4 regions of the Salinivibrio sp. SS2 genome follow, and region 3 is predicted to be linked to each of the others. Evidence: predicted binding sites of a transcription regulator. Region 3 holds the regulator's gene; each other region holds the start of a gene.

Region 1 (2,207 bases), on a different contig from region 3:
TGTCGACTGGCACAACTGCATCCAGGCCTCGGCGGTGCGTGAGACATAGCGCTCGCCGTGCCACACTAACCCAAGTTGCCATTCAATCGCTGGGCTTATTGGTTTCACTAGCAATAATTCACTGTCCTCCAAGCTGGCGCTAAGGCGCTGGCATAAGGGCGCGGGTAAAAACGCTACCCCAGCACCACTTTTCACCAAGGCGGCTAAAAAATCCCACTGACTGCTACGCGCGGCAATGGTGGGCTGATAACCGTGCTCTTCACAGCGGGCAATAATCCGGTCGCTTAAGGTAAATTCGGCGCTATATAGATAAAACGGCTCATCTTTCACTGCCTGCCATGTCAGGCTTTTTTGCGCACGCCACACGGCTTGGTTGGGCAGCACTGCATAAATGGGGTGAGTTTGTAAGGGTAAGCTTTGCAAGCACTCGGGCTGGGTGTCGGTGAGCATGGTGATTGCCACATCAATCTCCCCATTGATCAGCGCTTGTTCGGTGCGCCGCCCCCCGTATTCAACAATACTGAGCGCCACATTCGGATATCGCTGACGATACTCACGCAACACATTGGCATACAGCGGCCCTATCATCGGTGGCATCCCCAATCTAAGCTGGCCGCGCGCCAGTTGGTTGAGATCATCGAGCTCGGAATTTAGCTGCTCGAACTCAGCAATAATGCTCTGCGCACGCTGATACACCACTTCACCAGCATCGGTTAACCAAAACCGCCTTCCCTCTCGGTGCAACAACGGCTGACCCACATCTTGCTCAAGGTTACGCACCATTTTACTGATTGTCGGTTGCGTTACATGCAACGACGCCGATGCGGCAGTAAAGCTCTGCTTTTCCACCAAGGCAATAAAATAGCGCAACGCACGAATATCCATAAACGGCCCTTAAAAGCTAATCGTTAATCATGCCATTTTGGCATAGTTTAAATAAAAAAAAGTCACTTTATTCACTCTCTGCCAAGACGTAAACTATGAGCCATCTCACAGATTCTTGGCACGCCTTCGATGCAATTGATTAAAAACGCCTTACTTACCTTACTGCAAGTCTTTGTCTTAGCAGGCATTTGGTTTTTGTCTGATTGGTTGGTCACAACCTTTGCTATTCCACTACCGGCCAACCTCACCGGTATGTTGCTGTTGTTAGGCGCATTAATGTTGAAAATTGTCCGTGCCGATTGGTTACGTCGCGGGGCAGCGTGGCTGTTAGCCGAGATGTTGCTGTTTTTTGTGCCGGCGGTGGTGGCGGTGGTCAACTACCAAGATTTATTGCTGCAAGAAGGCGGTAAGATCATGGTTGTTCTGATTTTAAGTACCGCGATGGTGATTGCGTCAACCGCTTGGGTGGTCGATAAAGTGTATCGTTTTGAGGTTAAAATGGCGCGCCGCCGCAGTAACCAGCACCACACGCACCACCCTGATCTAAAACCGGAGTGCTAAGCCATGATGTCTGCTTTACCTGCTTGGCTTCACGCCTCGTTATTAAGCGTTACCTGCTTTTTAATGACTCTTGGCTTTTATTACATGAGCAAATGGCTGTATCGCCGTCATCCCTCGATTCTGGTGATGCCATTGTTGCTCGCGCCCTTGCTGATTGTCGCGGTGGTAGTCGGGTTTAATATTCCGTATCAAGACTACATGGCGCAATCATACTGGCTGCTGTGGCTTCTGGGTCCGGCGACTGTAGCGTTTGCGATCCCTGTGTATGATAACCGCGCGCTCATCCGCCGCCATTGGTTATCCCTGTCAATCGGAGTCACTGTGTCGGTGCTGGTCGCGATTACCAGTACTGTGGTGCTAGCGCGGGTGTTTGAGCTGTCTGAACTGCTGCAACGCAGTTTGGCGATGCGCTCAATCACCACCCCTTTTGCCGTAGAAGCCACCAAAGCGATTGGCGGGCAAAGCGATCTCACCGCGCTGTTTGTGGTTCTCACTGGAGTGATTGGGATGGCGATTGGTGAAAGTATTCTGACCGTGATTGCGATTCGCTCGCGCTTAGGACGCGGCGCAAGTTTGGGCGCATCAGCACACGGAGCCGGCACCGCTAAAGCCTATCAGATAGGCCATGCCGAAGGGGTGGTGTCGAGTGTGGTGATGATGATTGCTGGCATGGTCACTGTGTTGCTTGCCCCTGTGTTGGGTCAGCTGCTTTGGTAGGTGATCGCTAAGGGCTTTTCTGCGCTACGTTATCTGTAACAACA
Region 2 (2,207 bases), on a different contig from region 3:
ATTGTCGATCAATTGGTAGTCATCCAATACCAGATAACAGGTGGACTGTAACCCAGCCAGCTCAGCGAAAACATCGGAGAGCAGCGCACGCAGGGATGAGAACTGGCGTTTTTCTGCTAGCTTAACGGTATTGGGGCACCCATCGTGGGTCGCTTTATTTAATGCTTGCAACAAGTAGTTGATAAAGCGGAAGCTGTCGTTGTCGCTGTCATCAATGCTGAACCAGCCGACATGGTTTTGATCGGCGAGCCATTGTGCGGCCATGGTGGTTTTGCCGTAACCTGCCGGCGAGCGGAACAACACCAATTTGTAATGTGGCGCTTGTTGGAGGATATCCAATACGCGCGGGCGCAAGATGGCATTGTAGAGACGGCCGGGACGGGTAAGTTTTGACGGGATCCACATAGCGAGAAGGTCCTTTACAGCGAGTGCGGCTTTGCCGCGTTTATCCTTGTACGCAAGTGTATGTAACTGGTCTGTCACAAACTATGATCCAGCGCTGATAATGGTGCAATTGCTCTATTTTGGTGCAGCTACGCCTTTTAATTGTGATTAAAGTCACTAATTTTATTGTTTCGGATACGGAATATAGAAGATGTTACACGCCAGAGACGATGAATGCCCCCACAATTTGCGTTAGCGCACAAAATTAACAAAAGGGATTGTTCTTTTTTCACAGCCGTATTTTGGTCAGTGTTCCCTCAAATTGTGATTTTTATCACCTCAATATCACGAAATTCCTCCATTGATGAGAGCAAGCTCACTCACAGCTTGTGATGTGGCTCTCTACGCCCTGACAACTCCTCCTTTCCTCCTCCTGTCTCGGGAGGATGTTTGCATCGACAGGCTTGGGCAGGATGACTGTCATCGAGATTTTCTTCCATTACGAGAGCGATGACATGACGCCTAAACAGCAACACGCATTTGATAAAAGCGCCTTTAAAGCCAGTATGACCCAGCATTTGACGCAGCTTGGTCGCACCCCCGAAACCGCTGAGATGCGCGATTGGTATCTCGCCTTAGGCCGCGCGCTGGCCGAACATACCACCAGTGATCTGGTTGCGACAGAAAACGATTTAGCCATCAAACAAGCGAAGAGTGTGAACTACTTATCCCTTGAGTTTTTGATTGGCCGTTTAACGGGCAACAACCTGATCAGCATGGGGCTTTACGATGAAATTGCGGCAGTGGTCAGCGAGTTTGGGTTTGGCCTGACCGATTTGCTTGAGCAAGAGCGTGATCCTTCGTTGGGGAATGGTGGTTTGGGCCGCTTGGCCGCGTGTTTTATGGACTCGCTCGCAGCCCAACAGTATCCAGCGGTCGGCTATGGCTTGCACTATGAGTATGGTCTGTTCCGTCAATCATTTAAAGATGGCGCCCAACAAGAAGCACCGGATGCGTGGCGTGAGCCAGAAGGCTATCCGTGGGAAGTGGTTCGTCCTGACCTTGCCCAAACGGTTGGCTTTTATGGCCACGTAGCGGTGATTGAAGAAAACGGTCACACGCGCCGCGAATGGGTTCCTAGCCTTCATATTCAAGCGATGCCTTGGGATCTGCCTATCGTGGGCTATCAAAGTAATACGGTTTATCCACTTCGCTTATGGGAAGGTCGAGCACTGACGCCATTTGCACTCGATGCCTTCAATGATGGTGACTATACCCGTGCGCAACAAGCCGCGATTGATGCAGGCAACCTGACCAAAGTGCTTTACCCGAACGATAATCATGATGCGGGTAAAACGTTGCGTTTGATGCAGCAATACTTCCACAGTGCGGCCTCCGTTGGGGATATTCTTCGTCGCCATTTAGATGCTGGCCACCCACTGGCTGCCCTTCCAGATTATGAAACCATTCAGTTGAATGATACTCACCCGACTATCGCCATTCCTGAGCTGATGCGAGTGCTGTTGGATGAGCATCATTTGAGCTGGGATGACGCTTGGTCTATCTCCAGCCAGACGTTTGCTTACACCAACCATACCTTGCTTCCAGAAGCGCTGGAGACGTGGAGCGAGTCGTTAATGGCGAACTTGCTGCCGCGTCACATGGAAATCATTTTTGAAATCAACCACCGCTTCTTGCAAGACGTTGCTGCGAAATGGCCGGGCGATGTCCGCAAACAGCAAGTGCTGTCTGTGATTGACGATCAGGGCGAGCGCATGGTGCGCATGGCAAACCTCTGTGTGATTGGCTCGTACGCGGTCAAC
Region 3 (2,207 bases):
TGCATGGCGGGGTGGTGGATGGTGACGTCAATGTCGCCCAACATGTTGATTTACTAATCGGCATGGTGCCTATCGTTAACTTGGAGTGGATTCAAAAGTTTGTCCGCGATACGCGCGACCGAGGCCATTCCCGCGAGGCTGTCACGGACTCGATCGTGCGCTCCATGGATGATTATTTGCACTACATTACGCCGCAGTTTTCTCGCACACATATTAACTTCCAACGTGTCCCGACCGTAGACACATCCAACCCGCTGAATGCAAAAGGGATCCCTTCACTCGACGAAAGCTTTGTTGTGATCCGCTTTCGTGGCATGAAGAACGTCGATTTTCCTTATTTACTGCAAATGATCAGTGGCGCCTTTATGTCTCGGCACAACACGCTGGTCGTGCCCGGCGGTAAAATGGGATTTGCGATGGAGCTGATTATTCGCCCCTTGATCCAACAGTTGATTGAGAAAGGCAAGATAGGTTAACCGCCGTAGCGCACTTAACGTGTATTACTTCTCAGGTCGTGATCTTAGCCACATTTTTGCCGATTTTTTAGGCGGTTGGCTTAGATCAAAATCAAGAAATCCAGATAGAAAAAAGATACACTCTTGTTAACATACAGTGAGCTTGTAGCCTGCGCCAAGACCTCGTATTCTGTGCATTGGACTGATGGGTTTCCATTCAGACAAAGACAGGACGTCGTTGCCGGGCAACACATGCAGAGGAAATAAGTTATATGGTTCCAGGAAAACCTCAAACAGACCCTACACTCGAGTGGTTCCTTTCACATTGTCATATTCACAAGTACCCGTCCAAAAGTACTCTGATCCATGCAGGGGAAAAGGCGGAGACCTTGTACTACATCGTGAAAGGTTCTGTGGCCGTACTAATCAAAGATGAAGAAGGCAAGGAGATGATCCTGTCTTACCTTAACCAAGGTGACTTCATCGGCGAACTTGGTCTGTTCGAAGAGGACCAAGAGCGCACCGCATGGGTACGTGCGAAATCACCTTGCGAAGTGGCAGAAATTTCATTCAAGAAATTCCGCCAGCTGATCCAAGTTAACCCAGACATTTTGATGCGTCTGTCCTCTCAGATGGCGCGTCGCCTGCAAGTGACCAGCCAGAAAGTGGGAGACCTTGCCTTCCTGGACGTGACCGGCCGCATTGCGCAAACCCTACTTAACTTGGCGAAGCAACCTGACGCCATGACTCACCCTGACGGCATGCAAATCAAGATCACACGTCAAGAGATTGGTCAGATTGTTGGTTGTTCGCGTGAGACGGTTGGGCGTATCCTTAAAATGCTGGAAGAGCAGAACCTTATCTCAGCTCACGGTAAAACCATTGTGGTTTACGGCACACGCTAATCCTCGCGTGTTGCGACAAAACCGGCGCTTTTGCGTCGGTTTTTTTGTTTTTATTGACTGGAAACTAATTACCTAAGTTCTACACTTCAGAAACGACCCATCTAACAACTGATTAACAGGATGTCGTTTATGAGAAGCTTACGTCAAACCCTTGCTGCATTGCTACTCGCGGCGGTTTCTTCAACTGCTGCGGCGAATATCACCATTGTCCATCCAGAACCACGGGCTGGCTCTGCCCTCGATTTATACGCTATCGACTTGATTGAGTTTTTAGCGGAAAAATCGGGTGAGTCTGTCACTTTACAGGCCTTTCAAGGCCAAATTGGCTCTCAGTCTCGTAAAGTGGAAATGCTAAAACAAGGACGACTGACGGTAGATTGGCTCGGGGCCGACCGTACCCTTGAGTCAGAGTTACTTCCCATCCGTTATCCAGTCTTTCGGGGTCTATTAGGCCATCGCTTGTTCATTACCAATCAAGCCACCGAACCCAAGCTTGCACAAATCAGTGACCAAGCTGGGCTCAATAATCTGACCATGATCCAAGGGCAAGGCTGGGCGGATGTGAAGGTCTTGCAGTCGGCGGGATTTCGGGTTCGAGAAATCTCAAGCTTTGAGAATATCTTTAAAGGCGTCGATACCGGACGGGCCGACCTCTTCCCGCGTGCGCTTATCGAGCCTTTTAGCGAGCTGGCAGAGCGACCTCAATATACAAATCTGTTGGTTGATCCGCACTTAATGCTAATCTACCGCTTCCCAATGTTCTTGTTTGTATCGCCCCAAAACCCAGAGGTAGCGACCATGCTCAACGATGCCTTTGCGGCCGCCTATCAAGACGGATCCTTCATCG
Region 4 (2,207 bases), on a different contig from region 3:
GGGGCGGGCATCCAACCCATGGTGACCACGATAAAGCCAATCGCCGTGACTGACCAAATGGACGGAGCCTGAAAATTAGGTTCAACCGCGACAGGGTTGCCGATTGCTACAGTCACCGCGACCAAGGTGGCACAGGTAAGCGTCGCCATGATCACTTTAGATAGCCAATCCAACGCCTTGTAATGGCCAGCAATTAGAATGACCAAACAAGTCATTACGATAATGATAGAAAGGGCGGTCAGGGAAAGATCAAACGGCACAAAATAGCTCAGCAGACTGGCGCTAAATAAAGTCAGTGCGGCTGTATTGATCACGCCGGATACCGCGCTGAGCACGATAAAAAGCCACAGATACCCGCGGCCGAGGCGGGCATAGCCCTCTACTAAGGTTTCGCCGGTTCCTGCTGTGTATTGCACGCCTGCGCGGAAAAAAGGGTATTTAAAGAGATTTACCAGCAGGATTAATGCGGCCAATTGCCAACCATAAATGGCACCGGCTTTGGTTGAGGCAACCAGATGAGAGCCACCCACGGCAGCAGCGGCCATCATAATGCCCGGCCCCAAGGCGCGAACACGTTGGATCACAGAGAGACGCGACCCGGCCTCATGAGGAGAGACGGTTTGCATGATTGTTTCCTTTATAATAATTGCGTTGTTGTGTTTGTTTTTATCGCTATTTGATTAATTTTATTGTCAATAGCAGGTTATCAATAACATATGAGCGATCTGTGTCAATCAATCTTGCCAAAAACCCGTCTCGCAGCCTATCCGACCATCGTCGTAGCGCTCAGTGAGCGGCTGAGAATAAAATGTGATCAAAAGCCAAATTTAGCTGGAAATGCGATTCAAATCACAATAGAATGCCCGCCCAACATGCGCTCTTCGCCAGCCCAAAGGCAAAGAGTGGCTGTGTCGCGATTCGCGGCTGAAGAAAAAGTGTCCAAGGTTGGGCCCACCTTCACCGAACCCGCGGTACGATGAAACGCATGATGGAACCTCTTGCCGCCTTGGCAGCGTGTCGTACTCATCTGTACCGCAAGTGCAACACAACACGGCAAGGTATTCTATTTATGCAACTTCTCTATAGTGCGGCCGGCATCGTCGCTCTGTTTTTGTGCGCCTATGCGTTCTCCTCTAACCGTAAAGCGATCAACTGGCGTACAGTGCTTGGGGCATTTGGCCTACAAGCGGGTTTTGCCGCACTGGTGCTTTACATTCCAGTAGGACAAGCCATGCTGGGCTCTATGAGCAATGGCGCGGCGAAGCTGCTTTCATTTGCCAACGAAGGCATTGAGTTTGTGTTTGGCCCTCTCGCCAACGATGGGTTTATTTTCGCTGTTAAAGTTCTGCCGCTAATCATTTTTATCAGTGCGCTGATATCCCTCCTTTATCATCTCGGCATTATGCAGTGGGTTATTAAACTTCTCGGCGGTGGCATACAGCGATTACTCGGCACCAGCCGAGCAGAGTCTCTGGTGGCAACCAGCAACATCTTTCTTTCTCAGGGCGAATCTCCTTTGGTAGTTCGCCCTTTTCTTAGCCAAATGACACGCTCTGAACTCTTCGCTGTGATGGTGGGAGGCATGGCCTCGGTCGCCGGTAGTGTGTTAGGCGGATATGCGGCGATGGGTGTCGATTTGAAATACCTGATTGCCGCGAGCTTTATGGCTGCCCCCGGCGGACTTTTGATGGCAAAAATCATTGTGCCGGAAACACAGACGCCCGCAGAACAAAACCATGTAGAGATCAGTGACAGCGACCAAGCCAATGCGATTGACGCCCTCGCCAGCGGCGCGATGAACGGCATGAAAGTCGCGGTGGCTGTGGGCACCATGCTGGTGGCCTTTATCAGCGTGATTGCGATGCTAAACGCTGGGCTGAGTAGTTTAGGTGAGTTGGTCGACATTGACGGTCTAAGCCTAGAAATGCTGTTTGGCTACCTGTTCTCACCGCTGGCACTACTCACCGGTGTACCGGTGCACGAGATCTTCACCGTGGGTAACTTACTTGGCCAGAAAATTGCGCTTAACGAGTTTGTTGCCTTCTTATCGTTTGCTGATATCAAAGCGAACTTGTCGGTGCAAAGCCAAGTCATTGTGACCTTTGCCTTGTGTGGCTTTGCGAATATCGGCTCGATTGCCATTCAGCTCGGCTCTATCGGTGCGATGGTGCCGGAGCGTCGCAAAGATGTGGCAAGCTTAGGCGTGC

The links. The regulator CRP, encoded in region 3, controls carbon source genes, mostly activating them, when cyclic AMP is high. The targets are predictions, from matches to a motif close to TGTGANNNNNNTCACA.
Region 1: BGK46_RS13155 (CidA/LrgA family protein) is a predicted target of CRP. The motif match lies at 980-995, and genes of this name have one in related genera.
Region 2: BGK46_RS14370 (glycogen/starch/alpha-glucan phosphorylase) is a predicted target of CRP. The motif match lies at 750-765, and genes of this name have one in related genera.
Region 4: BGK46_RS08175 (NupC/NupG family nucleoside CNT transporter) is a predicted target of CRP. The motif match lies at 839-854, and genes of this name have one in related genera.

The regions. Positions count from the first base shown of each region.
Region 1 is NZ_MEBP01000103.1:5,974-8,180, reverse strand. It holds gene BGK46_RS13160 (LysR family transcriptional regulator) at 1-885, opposite strand, end outside; gene BGK46_RS13155 (CidA/LrgA family protein) at 1,015-1,446, shown strand; gene BGK46_RS13150 (LrgB family protein) at 1,453-2,163, shown strand.
Region 2 is NZ_MEBP01000113.1:16,694-18,900, reverse strand. It holds gene malT (HTH-type transcriptional regulator MalT) at 1-405, opposite strand, end outside; gene BGK46_RS14370 (glycogen/starch/alpha-glucan phosphorylase) at 900-2,207, shown strand, end outside.
Region 3 is NZ_MEBP01000097.1:16,406-18,612, forward strand. It holds gene BGK46_RS11970 (phosphoribulokinase) at 1-476, shown strand, start outside; gene crp (cAMP-activated global transcriptional regulator CRP) at 728-1,360, shown strand; gene BGK46_RS11980 (hypothetical protein) at 1,490-2,207, shown strand, end outside.
Region 4 is NZ_MEBP01000074.1:45,076-47,282, forward strand. It holds gene BGK46_RS08170 (NRAMP family divalent metal transporter) at 1-626, opposite strand, end outside; gene BGK46_RS08175 (NupC/NupG family nucleoside CNT transporter) at 1,070-2,207, shown strand, end outside.